Regions from separate parts of the Winslowiella toletana genome, predicted to be linked through region 1. Evidence: riboswitches for the same ligand, from Rfam matches in the RefSeq annotation. Region 1 holds a riboswitch; the other holds the start of a gene.
The links. Region 1 has a riboswitch for thiamine pyrophosphate ahead of thiB (thiamine ABC transporter substrate binding subunit). Riboswitches for the same ligand answer to the same signal wherever they lie in the genome.

Region 2: another riboswitch for thiamine pyrophosphate. It lies ahead of thiC (phosphomethylpyrimidine synthase ThiC); the one in region 1 lies ahead of thiB (thiamine ABC transporter substrate binding subunit).

What each region holds. Positions count from the first base shown of each region.
Region 1 is NZ_CP134152.1:878,760-886,283, reverse strand. Features, by position in the region: gene RIN69_RS04045 (sugar efflux transporter) at 1-873, opposite strand, end outside; gene sgrR (HTH-type transcriptional regulator SgrR) at 1,114-2,775, shown strand; TPP riboswitch at 2,811-2,939, shown strand; gene thiB (thiamine ABC transporter substrate binding subunit) at 2,985-3,971, shown strand; gene thiP (thiamine/thiamine pyrophosphate ABC transporter permease ThiP) at 3,947-5,557, shown strand; gene thiQ (thiamine ABC transporter ATP-binding protein ThiQ) at 5,541-6,242, shown strand; gene RIN69_RS04020 (DedA family protein) at 6,276-7,043, opposite strand; gene RIN69_RS04015 (DUF4150 domain-containing protein) at 7,157-7,524, opposite strand, start outside.
Region 2 is NZ_CP134152.1:4,604,112-4,611,635, reverse strand. Features, by position in the region: gene RIN69_RS20935 (HesA/MoeB/ThiF family protein) at 1-558, opposite strand, end outside; gene thiE (thiamine phosphate synthase) at 548-1,192, opposite strand; gene thiC (phosphomethylpyrimidine synthase ThiC) at 1,189-3,123, opposite strand; TPP riboswitch at 3,215-3,315, opposite strand; gene rsd (sigma D regulator) at 3,402-3,908, opposite strand; gene nudC (NAD(+) diphosphatase) at 4,026-4,799, shown strand; gene hemE (uroporphyrinogen decarboxylase) at 4,838-5,905, shown strand; gene nfi (deoxyribonuclease V) at 5,908-6,576, shown strand; gene RIN69_RS20900 (YjaG family protein) at 6,642-7,232, shown strand; gene hupA (nucleoid-associated protein HU-alpha) at 7,421-7,524, shown strand, end outside.

The sequences.
Region 1 (7,524 bases):
GCCTGAAGCAATGGCAAACAGCATCATATTGCGCTTACCGAAGCGTTTTACGTAGTGCCCCGCCAGCAGCATCGCCGGAATCTCCAGCCCGGCGGCCGTCCCCATCAGTAAGCCTGCCAGTCGTTCGGGTAGCCCAAGCACGCTGCTGATATACAGTGGCATATCGATGATATACATGGTGTTACAGGTCCACATCATCATCGAAGCGATAAACAACATGCGCACATTTTTATCTTTCCACGCACTGATTTGCGTCAGCAGCACTTCCGGCGACTGCTCAACGCGCGGAACCGACGGCAAAGCAAACCAGATCAGCGCCAGGCAGATAACAAACAGCGCGGCGGCCACGATAAACATGGTGGTAAAACCATAATTCAGCGCCAGTGCGAAAGAGAGCGGCGGCCCAATCACCCATGCCAGCGACAGCTGGGCGCGCATCACTGAACTGAACATCACCACTTCTCGCGCCGAACTGTCGGCATATTCGCGCGCCAGAGCAAAAATCTGCGGCATCGCCACGCTGGCCAGCGCCGAAAGAAAAACGCCGGCGGTAATCAGCGTCAGATAGTGACGATTAAAAGCAAACAGCAACGCATTCAGCAGCGCCATCAGGCAGCAAAACAGAATCAGCATCCGCCGATCGCCACGGCTGTCAGATCGCTTCGCCAGTAGCAGGCTTACCGCAATTCCGGCAATGGCATTAACGGTATAAAACAGCCCAACCCAGAACGGCCGGACTTCCACTTCGCGGCTGAGAAACAGGCTCAGGGTCGGAGCCTGCAAGGCACCGGCGATGCCAACCATAAAAGAGACTGCCATAAAAGCGACATAAACCGGATTGATGCGACGACGACGGGTCAGCAGCGATTTCATACTTTGATCCTTCCTGGATGGAAGAGGCGAAAAAATGACAAATAAGAAGCGTAGAAGAAACCACAGGGAAAAGAAAAAAGCCAGCAGACATTAATCCACTGGCAGGTGAAAGCACCATACTCAGAATGAGATGAAAGTGCGCCATCAAAAGCGATGCCTCCCGCGCTTCCATCTGTGGCTATTATTGCCATAATACCGGAACTAAAAAACTGATGGCTTTCACTGCGGAGTTCCCCTTTTATGTCCTCTCCCCGCTTGCAGCAACAATTTATTCGCCTGTGGCAGAGCTGTAATGGCCAGTCGCAAGAGACCACGCTTAATGAGCTGGCTAATCAGCTCAGCTGTTCGCGCCGTCATATGCGCAATTTATTGAACGCGATGCAAGGGCACGGCTGGCTGGAGTGGCAGGCGGAAGCCGGACGCGGCAAACGATCGATGCTGACTTTCCTCTATACCGGCCTCGCGCTGCAACAGCAGCGCGCCGAAGATCTGCTGGAGCAGGATCGCATCGATCAGCTAGTGCAGCTGGTCGGCGATAAAAACCAGGTGCGCCAGATGATTACTTCCCATCTCGGGCGCAGCTTCCGTCAGGGCAAACATATCCTGCGGGTGCTTTATTACCGCTCGCTGCTTAATTTATTGCCCGGTTCCCCCTTACGCCGTTCAGAAACGCACCTCGCGAGGCAGATTTTCAGCAGCCTGACGCGGATAAATGAGGAAAACGGGGAACTGGAGGCGGATATTGCCCATCACTGGCAGCAGATTTCCGCTACCCACTGGCGCTTCTACCTGCGTCCGGCGATCCACTTCCATCATGGCCGCGAGCTGGAGATGGCCGATGTTATTGCCTCGCTGACGCGCCTGACCAGCCAACCGCTGTTCAGCCATCTGATCCGCATTGAATCTTCCACTCCGTGGGCGCTGGATATTCATCTGAGTCAGCCGGATAACTGGCTGCCGTGGCTACTCGGAAATGTCAGTACCATGATTCTGCCGCGTGAATGGCCAACCCTGCCCGACTTTTCGCGCCAGCCGATCGGTACTGGCCCCTACTCCGTGGTGCGCAATCAGCAGTCACAGCTAAAGATTCAGGCATTTGACGACTATTTTGGCTATCGCGCGTTAATAGATGAAGTGGCGATTTGGGTATTACCGGAAATCACAGATGAACTGGTTTACTCCGGCGTGAAACTGCAGGGCAAAAAGCAGGACGAAAAATCAGAAGAGAGCCGGCTGGAAGAGGGCTGCTACTTTCTGCTGTTCGATCAGCGCTCGCCGCAGGGCCGCAATGAGCAGGTACGCCGCTGGGTCAGCTATATCTTTAACCCAATAGCGCTGCTGAACAACTCCGGCATCGGCTATCAGCGCTACTGGTTCCCGGCTTATGGTCTGCTGCCGCGCTGGCACCACCGGCGCGATATGACGCCAGCGGAAAAACCGCAGGGGCTGACCAGCTTAACCCTCACCTGGTACAGCGATCATATCGAACACCAGGGCATTGCCAATGCGCTGGAACCGATCCTTGCGGCGCATGGCGTAAAACTGATTACTCAGCAGATCGATTACGACAGCTGGTATCGCGGCGAAGCCGAAAGTGATATCTGGCTGGGCAGCGCCAATTTTACCCTGCCACTGGAGTTTTCGCTGTTCGCCTTACTGTATGAGATCCCGCTGATCCATCACTGTGTGCAGATCGACTGGGAAGCGGATGCCGAGCGCTGGCGGCAACAGACATTGTCGCTGGCCGACTGGAGTAAACTGCTGGTCGACAGTTACAGTCTGCATCCTCTGTTCCACCACTGGCTACTGTTGGAGGGGCAGCGCAGTATGCGCGGGGTCCGCATGAACACCCTCGGCTGGTTTGATTTTAAATCAGCCTGGTTTGCCCCGCCGGAATCATGAGTCTTTCACTGAGGGCAGTAAATCAATAGAATGGGCCGTTCTCAACGGGGTGCGGAAAAACCTTGTGATGCCGACTGTTTGCCATCCACCGTTTTTCCGCTGAGAAAAACCCGTCGAACCTGATCCGGCTCATACCGGCGTAGGGATTTGAGAGTGCCCGTCGCTCAGATCATGCGCCTCATATAATCCCCTCTCAAGGAGAGCGCATAGTGTTAAACAGGACCCTGCCTTTGTTACTGCTGTTAGCGGCACCGGCATTTGCTGCCAAACCGACGCTGACCGTCTATACCTATGACTCTTTCTCCGCTGACTGGGGGCCTGGCCCGGCGATCAAAAAAGCCTTTGAAGCTGACTGCGACTGCCAGCTGAAATTCGTCGCGCTGGAAGATGGCGTTTCCCTGCTGAATCGTCTGCGGATGGAAGGGAAAAACAGCAAGGCTGACGTGATCCTCGGTCTTGATAACAATCTGTTGCAGGCGGCAGAGCAGACCGGCCTGTTTACCGACAGTAATGTCGATACCCGCAAACTGACTATTCCTGGCGGCTGGCACAACAGCACCTTTGTGCCGTACGACTACGGCTACTTTGCTTTTGTCTACGATAAAACCACACTGACTAACCCGCCGAAAAGCCTGAAAGAACTGGTCGACAGCGATCAAAACTGGAAAGTGATTTATCAGGATCCGCGCACCAGCACACCAGGGCTTGGCCTGCTGTTGTGGATGCAAAAAGTCTTCGGTGATGACGCGCCGCAGGCCTGGCAGAAACTGGCGAAGAAAACCGTTACCGTCACTAAAGGCTGGAGCGAAGCCTACGGCCTGTTCCTGAAAGGCGAAGGTGACCTGGTGCTGAGCTACACCACTTCGCCGGCTTATCATCTGATCGAAGAGAAGAAAGATCGCTATGCCGCCGCGGATTTCGCCGAAGGTCACTATATGCAGGTGGAAGTGGCCGGACAGCTGGCCAGCAGCAAGCAACCGGAACTGGCACAGCGCTTTATGAAATTTATCGTCAGCCAGCCGTTCCAGCAGGCTATTCCAACCGGCAACTGGATGTATCCGGTTACCGACATTAAGCTCCCCGCCGGCTTTGAGACGCTGACAGTTCCGAAAACTTCGCTGGAATTCAACTCACAGCAAGTCGCCGATCAACGCGCGCAATGGATCAGTGCATGGCAACGCGCCGTCAGCCGTTAATCGCTGGCTGGATGATCCCTGGCGGCCTGGCGGCGACACTGCTGGTCGCCGTCGCGATACTGGCGTTTGGCGCACTGTGGTTTAACGCGCCGGAAACCGACTGGCGCGCCATTGCGCAGGACAGCTATCTGTGGCACGTGCTGGGCTTCTCATTCTGGCAGGCGTCATTATCGGCACTGTTGTCGGTCATTCCGGCTATTCCGTTGGCAAGAGCGCTGTATCGCCGCCGCTTCCCCGGACGCGCCGCGCTACTGCGACTCTGCGCGATGACGCTGGTGCTGCCGGTGCTGGTGGCGGTATTTGGTATTCTCAGCGTTTATGGTCGTCAGGGCTGGCTGGCGCAGCTGTGCCAGCTGCTGGGCATTGACTACCCATTTTCACCCTACGGCCTGCAGGGCATTCTGCTGGCGCATGTGTTCTTCAACCTGCCGCTGGCAACGCGCCTGTTGTTACAAACGCTCGAGCAGATTCCCGGTGAGCAGCGGCAACTGGCTGCCCAGCTCGGTATGCGCGGCTGGCACCATTTTCGGCTGGTGGAATGGCCGTGGCTGCGGCGGCAAATTATGCCGGCCGCTGCGCTGATCTTTATGCTGTGCTTCGCCAGTTTTGCTACCGTGTTATCGCTGGGCGGCGGCCCGCAAGCCACCACCATTGAGCTGGCGATTTTTCAGGCACTCAGCTACGACTACGATCCCGGACGCGCGGCGCTACTGGCGCTGCTGCAAATGGTCTGTTGCCTCGGGCTGGTAATGCTCAGTCAGCGCCTGAGTAAAGCGATTCCGGCAGGCACGGCGGCGGTAAGCGGCTGGCGTAATCCGCAGGACAGCTGGCGGGCAAAACTTGTCGATGGCCTGTTAATCACGCTGGCGTTGCTGTTATTGCTGCCACCGCTGCTGGCGGTGATTGTCGATGGCATCAATCAGGGTTTCGGCTCGGTGCTGCGGCAACCGGCATTGTGGCAGGCGACCTTCACGTCGCTACGCATTGCAATTGCTGCCGGGCTGCTTTGCGTGATGCTGACCACCATGCTGCTGTGGACCAGCCGCGAACTGCGCCTGCGTCATCGCGCACTGGCGGGTCAGGCGCTGGAGCTGAGCGGCATGCTGATTCTGGCGATGCCCGGCATTGTGCTGGCTACCGGCTTTTTCCTGCTGCTGAACAGCACGGTCGGTCTGCCGCAGTCCGCCGACGGACTGGTGATTTTCACCAATGCCCTGATGGCAATCCCCTACGCGATGAAAGTGCTGGAAAACCCGCTGCGGGATATCGCAGAACGCTATAACCGGCTCTGCCTGTCACTGGATATTCGCGGCTGGAACCGGCTGCGGCTGATCGAGCTGAAAGCCCTGAAGCGCCCGCTGGCACAGGCACTGGCCTTCGCCTGTGTATTATCCATTGGTGACTTTGGCGTGGTGGCGCTGTTTGGCAACGACGATTTCCGCACCCTGCCGTTCTGGCTGTATCAGCAGATTGGCTCGTATCGCAGTGAGCAGGGCGCGGTTACCGCACTGCTGCTGCTGCTGCTCTGTTTCCTGCTGTTTACCCTTATTGAAAAGCTGCCGGGTCGCCATGCTAACGCTGAATAATTTAACCTATCTCTATCATCATCTGCCGATGCGTTTCTCTCTGACGATGCAGGCCGGTGAGCGGCTGGCGATTCTGGGCCCAAGCGGGGCCGGTAAAAGTACCCTGCTCAGCCTGATTGCCGGTTTTCTGTCGGCCAACAGCGGCGAACTGATACTGAACGGTGCAGATCATACTGTCAGCGCACCGGCGCAACGCCCGGTGTCGATGTTATTTCAGGAAAATAATCTGTTTCCGCATCTGAGCGTGGCGCAAAATATCGGGCTGGGGTTAAATCCGGGCTTAAAGCTGAATGCGCACCAGCGGCAAATCATCAGCGATATCGCCGCGCGCGTCAGCCTTAGCGACTATCTTGAGCGGCTCCCTGCGCAGCTGTCCGGCGGACAGCGGCAGCGTGCGGCACTGGCGCGCTGTCTGGTGCGCCAACAGCCGCTGCTGCTGCTGGATGAGCCCTTTTCTGCACTCGATCCCGCGCTGCGTAAAGAGATGCTCAAGCTGGTGGATGAGGTATGCAGTGAGCGAAACATCACTTTACTGATGGTGTCGCACAGCCTTGAAGATGCGCTACAAATTGCCGCACGTAGCGTACTGATCGTTGACGGTCGGGTTTACTGGGATGGGCCAACTACCGCTCTGGCAGAGGGCGAAACCGCCGCTGCGGAGATTTTAGGGGTCACGCGGAAATAGCCGGGGCCAGCAAAGCTGGCCCACAGCACGGCCTTACTGGCCGAAAAATACCTGCCACAGCAAATGACGGAACAGCGGCATCATTGGATGGAACTGAATAGCAACAAAACTGGCGATGCCAGCAACGGCAACCGTTGGTGCCAGCCAGCGCAAGCGCGCGATCGGTAAATACGGCGTTGCCCAGTCGTTTTGCTTATTCGCCCGCTTCCAGCGCCAGCACAGCCAGAAACCGAGCCACACCAGTAACGCCACCGCCAGCAGCAACCACTTAAACATGCCGCTTTGCGCATCGTGCGGCACGTCTATTGCTACCCCGGCGAGAATGCCCGGCATAAAATAGAGCGGCGGCCACAGCAGGCAGCCAATCACATTCGGCGGAACAAACTTCCTGATCGGTAACTCCAGCATCCCGGCGACCATCGGAATCAACGGTCGGGTTGGCCCGATAAAACGCCCAACCAGAATGGTGAACATACTGTGCTGATGCAGTGCATGCTCGGTTTTATCCAGCATCGACTTGTGCTTTTGCAGAAAAGACCAGCGATGCAGCGGCCCCTTAAACTGCCAGCCAATATAATATGAGATCCAGTCGCCCAGCAGGCAGCCGATAATTCCCGCCCCCCATGCCGGATACAGTCCCATCTGGCCGCTGCCAATCAGCGCACCTAACGTCGCCATCAGCACGGTTCCGGGTAATAACAAGCCCACTAATGCCAGTGACTCGAGAAATGCCACCAGCATCACGGCGAACAGCGACCACGCCAGCGATTGGGTAATTAATTGTTCCAGCCAGGCTTCCATAAGCTTCCATCCGGTATTCAGGATGTTGGATTGTCCTGACAGCTTGCGGCAGCGTCAAGGCTTGTTTTGTATGCGGACATTGACAGTTATCGCAAGCTTTACCACCCGACGGTTTAAGGTGCCATCATCACGACCTTAAACTGGCTGGGAACGGCACGCATCCCGACCGTATTGTTGCTATTTTGCAGGCTCAGGCTGGTCAACCGCGTTGCCGGTGAGCCTTTCAGCAACACGGTAAACGAAGCCGTCAGATGACGGGCCGGGCCCATTACCGTTCCCGAAGCGACCCCGAGATTAATTCCGGCATTATCGCCATTGGTCAGCGGAATAATCGTTGCCAGATTATGCGCCGGCATCCCAAGAAACAGAATATTCATTGCCACGGGAATAGCGGTTGGCCCCAGTGCGATATTTGGATATGGCAGCGGAACCGGCAACGGCATTGGCGTCAGACAAACATCCGGCAGCGCCAGATCGCTCC
Region 2 (7,524 bases), 1.2 Mb from region 1:
ACGGCAATTACGCTGGGGTTCCGCTTCATCCGGCCACAGGCAGCGGTAGCAACCCTGCGTCCACGGCGGGGTGATGACCATCAACTGGCCGCCGAAGCCAACCGCACTGCCGCTGACCAGCGGTGTGTTGCTGGCAACACAGGCGGCATTCACCTGTTGACGCGTGGTCATGTTATCGCTGCAGTCCAGCACCAGATCGACCTGTTGTACTGCGGTCTTCAGCGACAGCGGATCCATTCGTTGTTCCAGCGCGATTGACTCCACCTGTGGATTAATCGCCTGCAAATGTCCCTGAGCCAGCAGCGCTTTTGGCTGTCCGATTTCGCTACTGCGAAACAAAATCTGTCGCTGTAAATTGCTGATATGCAATTTGTCATCATCTGCCAGCAGCAATTTGCCCACTCCCGCGGCCGCCAGATAAAGCGCGGCAGGTGAGCCCAGACCGCCCAGTCCGACGATCAGTACGCTGGCGTGCTGCAATTTTTCCTGAGCTTCGATGCCGAACTCCTCCAGCAGCAGCTGACGGCTGTAGCGCAGGAAGTCACTGTCATTCAGCATGCTCAGCCCCTTGTGGCTCTGTCAGCGTCAGCAGAGTTTGCGTGGCTTGTCGCCAGTCTGCCGCCTGAGTAATGGCGCTGACCACCGCAATACTGCCGACACCGCAGGCCAGCACTTCGGGTGCCCGCTCAATGCTGATGCCGCCGATTGCTACGGTAGAAATATCGCCCAGACGGCGAATATGGCGTTTCAGTTCATTCAGCCCCTGTGGCGCAGAGGGCATATCTTTAGTTTGGGTAGGAAAAATATGGCCGAGTGCGATATAAGAGGGGCGCACGGCAAGCGCCCGATCCAGCTCAGCGTCGTCGTGGGTGGAAAGGCCCAGCCGCAGCCCGGCATTGCGTATTGCGGCTAAATCGGCCACATCCAGATCCTCCTGACCGAGATGCACGCCGTAAGCGTTATGTTTAATTGCCAGCTGCCAGTAATCATTGATAAACAAACGTGCGCGATAGCGTTTACCCAGCGCGATGGCTGCAGCTATCGCCGGTTCTACTGCCTCGTCAGGCTGATCTTTTATCCGCAACTGGATGGTGCGAACACCCGCGTCCAGCAAGCGGGCAATCCATTCCACACTGTCGACCACTGGATAAAGCCCGAGTTTTTTTTCAGTGGCAGGGAAGGGCGCGCTCATACATTTTCCTCCTGTTGCAGGCCATCGGCCGGGTGATAAAGTTCGCCGCCGCGACTGCGGAATTCCGTCGACATCTGCGCCATGCCGACCTCAATCGGCTGTGCCATTGCCTCTTGCTGCGCGGCATATTCACGCACTTCCTGGGTAATCTTCATTGAGCAGAATTTCGGGCCGCACATGGAACAGAAATGTGCCACTTTGCCGGATTCCTGCGGCAGAGTTTCATCGTGGTAAGCCCGGGCGGTATGCGGGTCCAGTGCCAGGTTAAACTGATCTTCCCAGCGGAATTCGAAGCGTGCTTTTGACATGGCGTTATCGCGGATCTGCGCGCCCGGATGGCCTTTGGCGAGGTCGGCGGCGTGGGCGGCAATTTTGTAGGTGATCAGTCCCTGTTTGACGTCTTCCTTGTTTGGCAGGCCAAGATGCTCTTTAGGCGTAACGTAACAGAGCATCGCACAGCCGAACCAGCCAATCATCGCCGCGCCAATGCCTGAGGTGAAATGGTCATAGCCTGGCGCAATATCGGTGGTTAACGGGCCGAGGGTATAGAACGGTGCTTCATGGCAGTGTTCCAGCTGTTCGGTCATATTCCGGCGAATCATCTGCATCGGCACATGGCCCGGACCTTCAATCATCACCTGCACATCATATTCCCAGGCGATTTTCGTCAACTCACCCAGCGTACGCAGCTCGGCAAACTGTGCTTCGTCATTGGCATCCTGAATCGAGCCGGGGCGCAGGCCGTCGCCTAATGACAGCGAAATATCATAGGCGGCGCAAATCTGGCAGATGTCGCGGAAATGCTGATAAAGGAAGCTCTCCTGGTGATGTGACAGGCACCATTTGGCCATAATCGATCCGCCACGTGAGACAATACCGGTCAGACGTTTCGCGGTCATTGGCACGTAGCGCAGCAGCACACCGGCGTGAATAGTAAAATAATCCACTCCCTGTTCGGCCTGTTCCAGCAGCGTATCGCGGAAGATTTCCCAGTTAAGGTCTTCGGCAATGCCATTCACTTTCTCCAGCGCCTGATAAATCGGCACCGTACCAATCGGCACCGGGCTGTTACGCAAAATCCATTCGCGAGTTTCGTGAATATAGCGGCCGGTAGAGAGATCCATTACCGTGTCGGCACCCCAGCGGGTAGACCACACCAGTTTCTCCACTTCCTCTTCAATCGAAGAGGTGACCGCGGAATTACCAATATTGGCATTCACTTTCACCAGGAAGTTACGGCCGATAATCATCGGTTCCGATTCCGGATGATTGATATTGGCCGGGATAATCGCGCGACCTGCGGCCACTTCCTGGCGGACAAACTCGGCGGTGATATTTTCCGGCAGCTGTGCACCGAAACTGTTGCCGGGATGCTGTTGCAGCAGAACCTCACCGCGGATGCGATCGCGGCCCATATTTTCCCGCAGCGCGATAAATTCCATTTCCGGCGTGATGATGCCGAGGCGAGCATAGTGCAACTGGGTGACACAGCGACCGGCCAGCGCGCGCTTCGGGCGCGGCAGGTTATCAAAGCGCAAATGCTCCAGTCCTTCATCGGCCAGCCGCTGCTGGCTATAGCTTGAGCTGAGCTGGTCGATCTCTTGTGTATCACCACGTTCAGCAATCCAGCCGGCACGTAATTTCTCCAGGCCAGTATGGACATCAATGCTGGCGCTCGGATCGCCATACGGACCGGCAGTGTCGTACACCGGGACCGGCTCGTTATCCTCAAATTTTGGCTGATCTTTGCTGCCACCCACCATGGTCTGGCTCAGCTGAATTTCACGCATTGGCACACGAATATCCGCGCGTGAACCGCTCAGATAAATTCGTCTGGAATTGGGAAAAGCGGTGCCTTGCAGGGAATCGATAAACTGTTGGGCCTGAGCGCGTTGCTCACGACGACGGGATTTTTTCTCAACGGTAGACATAGCTCATATCCTGATTACAAGGAAAAATGGCTTGTCCGGAGTTCGGAGGGAGTAACAGACGGTGTGACGACGTGTCGGCAAACACCGAAAAAGATTGTTTACTCTTGTTCCCTTCGCAGGTACTAACCTGATCAGGTTCCGCGGATCCCGAATTAACGGTCTCAGCCCCGGGGGGCACTCCGACAAGATGTTGGTCGTATAAAACACAACCAAAAAATAGCCCCTCCAGCATAGGGGGGCTTTTGGCAAACTACAACAAATTTACTACCTGAGCAACCTTACGCCGGACGAACCAGAGCAGGCTCATTGGCCGCTGGCTGTGGGCGCAATTTGTGGTCGAAGGCGAGCTGAATCAGCTTATCTTCAAGAGTAAAGCGTGCTTCAAGCGCTTCACCGACGCCGGATAATGCCTGCTGGAATTCCAGACAGTTGTCATCATCAATCGCCGTTTCCAGGTGAGTATCGTAATAATCCATGATGCGTTCAGTGTTGGCCTGCAGCGCCGGATAAATCTGGGAAGCCGCAATCAGCGGGCTATCACCCTGCAGTTCATCAATGATACGTTCGTAAATATTGAAGTGTCCGGTGGAAAGGTAGTCCACCAGTCTCTGACAAAAGTTATCCAGAGCTTCATCGTCAAGTACGGTTAGTGGATCTTTGTTAGGCTTCATACCCACTAACTGATAATAGGCGGCCAGTAGCGGTCTGCGGGCATTTAACCAGAGATCCACCAGTTCATTACTACCACCGACGCGTGCGGCCAGAGCATCTAACTGGTTAAGCATGATCAACTCCGTTGAGTAAATACCCTGCTACTTTGGGTATTATAGTTATAAGCATCTTTCCGAATACTTAACATCAGTACTACAGAGTGCCTGTTAAAGCAAAGGATAACAAATTTTATGGAACATGAGATCTCAAGCGTAGACGCTGGCTGGTGGGTTGTCAGCCATGAGCAGAAACTTTGGTTACCGAAGGGGGATCTGCCGCACGGTAATGCGGAAACTTTCGGGCTGACAGGATCGAAAGGATCGCTGATCGGTGAATGGCAGGGTGAAAAGGTGTGGTTGATCCGCGAGAACCGCGCGGAAAATATGGGATCGGTACGGCAAATTATCGATCAGGATGTCGGGTTGTTTCAACTGGCGGGGCGCGGGGTCCAACTGGCAGAATTCTTCCGCTCTCATCGCTGGTGCGGTTATTGCGGCCACGAAATGCACCACAGCAAAAGTGAAAATGCCTGTCTCTGCGGCCATTGTCGTCAGCGTTACTATCCGCAAATCGCGCCCTGCATTATTGTCGCCATTCGCCGTGGCGACGAGATACTGCTGGCGCAGCATGCCCGCCATCGCAACGGTATTTATACCGTACTGGCCGGATTTGTTGAGGTCGGCGAAACGCTGGAGCAAGCCGTGGCGCGTGAAGTGATGGAAGAGAGCAGCGTCAAAGTGAAAAACGTGCGTTACGTGACTTCGCAGCCGTGGCCGTTTCCTCATTCACTGATGATGGCGTTTATGGCCGAATACGATGCCGGTGAGTTGCAGCACGATGGTAAAGAGCTGATTGACGCTGGCTGGTATCGCTATGACGAGCTGCCGCTGTTACCGCCGCCGGGTACGGTGGCCCGTCGGCTGATTGAGGATACTGTTGCACTGTGCCGCGCCGAAGCGCAATGAGTGATATACTGAGCACCTGTTTTTGAGAGAGTCTGATGATGAGTGAATTGAAGAACGATCGTTACCTGCGTGCTCTGCTGCGCCAGCCCGTTGATATCACCCCGGTATGGATGATGCGTCAGGCAGGACGTTATTTGCCAGAGTACAAAGCCACTCGCGCAGTGGCGGGTGACTTTATGTCACTGTGCAAGAATGCCGAGCTGGCGTGTGAAGTCACGCTGCAACCACTGCGACGTTATCCGCTTGATGCGGCGATCCTGTTCTCCGATATCCTGACCATTCCTGATGCGATGGGCTTAGGGCTCTACTTCGAAACCGGTGAAGGCCCACGTTTCTCATCGCCGATTACCTGTCGCGCCGATGTGGAAAAACTGCCAATCCCGGACCCGGAGCACGAACTGGGTTACGTGATGAACGCTGTACGCACCATTCGTAAAAACCTGCAGGGTGAAGTGCCGCTGATTGGTTTCTCCGGCAGTCCGTGGACGCTGGCGACCTACATGGTTGAAGGCGGCAGCAGCAAAGCCTTCACCAAAATCAAAAAAATGATGTATGCCGAGCCGGAAACGCTGCATCTGATGCTGGATAAGCTGGCAGATAGCGTCACGCTGTATCTGAACGCTCAGATCCGTGCGGGTGCGCAGTCGCTGATGATTTTTGATACCTGGGGTGGCGTGCTGACCGGTCGCGACTATCGTGATTTCTCCCTGTACTACATGCATAAAATCGTCGACGGCCTGCTGCATGAAAACGAAGGCCGCCGTGTGCCGGTAACGCTGTTTACTAAAGGCGGCGGTCAGTGGCTGGAAGAGATGGCGGCAACCGGTTGTGATGCGCTGGGCCTGGACTGGACGACTGATATCGCCGATGCGCGTCGTCGCGTCGGTGACAAAGTCGCGTTACAGGGCAATATGGACCCGTCGATGCTTTATGCTTCGCCAGAACGCATTCAGCAGGAAGTTGCTGGCATTCTGCAAGGCTTCGGTAAGGGTAACGGCCATGTATTTAACCTGGGGCACGGTATTCATCAGGATGTGCCACCAGAGCATGCCGGTGCCTTTGTGGAGGCAGTACACGCGTTATCGCGTCCTTACCATCAGGAGTAAGCATGGATATTCAGGCGCTGCGCGCTGAGCAGCTGGCCCGTGCAGCGGAAGTGGTTCGCCACGATGACTTTGACTGTTTGCCGCCGCGCCTGATTGCTGGCGCGGATGTCGGATTCGAGCAGCAGGGTGAGGTTACCCGCGCGGCGCTGGTCATACTGGAATATCCTTCGTTAAAACTGGTTGAATACAAGGTGGCGCGCATCGCCACCACCATGCCCTATATTCCGGGCTTCCTCTCCTTCCGAGAATATCCTGCGCTACTGGCTGCCTGGCAGATGCTGGAGCATCGACCCGACTTGGTGCTGGTCGATGGTCACGGCATTTCGCATCCGCGACGCTTGGGCGTTGCCAGCCATTTTGGGCTGCTGGTGGATGTGCCGACCATTGGCGTGGCAAAGCGACGTCTGTGCGGTCGTTTTGAGCCGCTTGATGAAGAACCGGGCTCCCGTCAGCCGCTGCTGGATAAAGGCGAGCAGATCGGCTGGGTATGGCGCAGTAAAAAACGCTGTAACCCGCTGTTTGTTTCAGGCGGTCATCGCGTCAGTCTGGATACCGCGCTACAGTGGGTAGAGAACTGTATGGCGGGTTATCGCCTGCCGGAACCGACCCGCTGGGCAGACGCCGTCGCCTCACAGCGCAGCGCTTTCGTGCGCTGGCAGCAACAGGGTTAACGGTGTGAGTCAGCGGCTTTTCAGGTACACTGCAGGCCGCGCGTCAATGTCTATGAGATCCCAACATGTTACGTAATCCGATTCATCTGCGGCTGGAAAAGCTGGAAAGCTGGCAGCACGTTACTTTTATGGCTTGCCTGTGCGAGCGTATGTATCCCAACTATTGGGCATTCTGCCAGCAGACCGGTTTTGCCGATCCTCAGCTGTATCGCCGCATCCTCGATCTGGTATGGGAAACGCTGGTGGTGAAAGATGCCAAAGTGAATTTCGACAGCCAGCTGGAAAAACTGGAAGAGGCGATTCCAGCGGCAGAGGATTACGATGTTTACGGCGTTCACCCGGCAATTGATGCCTGCGTGGCGCTGAGCGAGTTGCTGCACTCACGTCTGAGCGGTGAAACCTTTAGTCATGCCATCGAAGTGAGTGAAACTTCGATCACGACCGTTGCTATCCTCGAAATGACTCAGGCCGGTCGCGAAATGACCGATGATGAGCTAAAAGTTAATCCTGCAGTGGAAGAGGAGTGGGACATCCAGTGGGAGATTTTTCGCCTGCTGGCAGCCTGCGAGGAGCGGGACCTGGACCTGATTAAAGGACTGCGATCTGACCTGCGCGAGTCGGGAATCAGTAACATCGGTATAAATTTTCAGCAGTAAGGCGATAAAACGTGACTTCACGCCTGATTTGTCATGCCTAAAGGCTTCACATTCGCCCCCTGTCTGGTCTACATTTGGGGGGCTGAAAAATGTTGCTATCGGTGCGTGCAGGCTGAAGAGTGCCGAATGCTGGCTTTTCCCTCGCACTTGATGCTTAGCAAGCGATAAATACACTGTAAGGATAACTTATGAACAAGACTCAACTGATTGATGTAATTGCGGACAAAGCGGACCTGTCTAAGACCCAGGCTAAAGCTGCTCTGGAATCCACCCTGGCTGCGATTACTGAGTC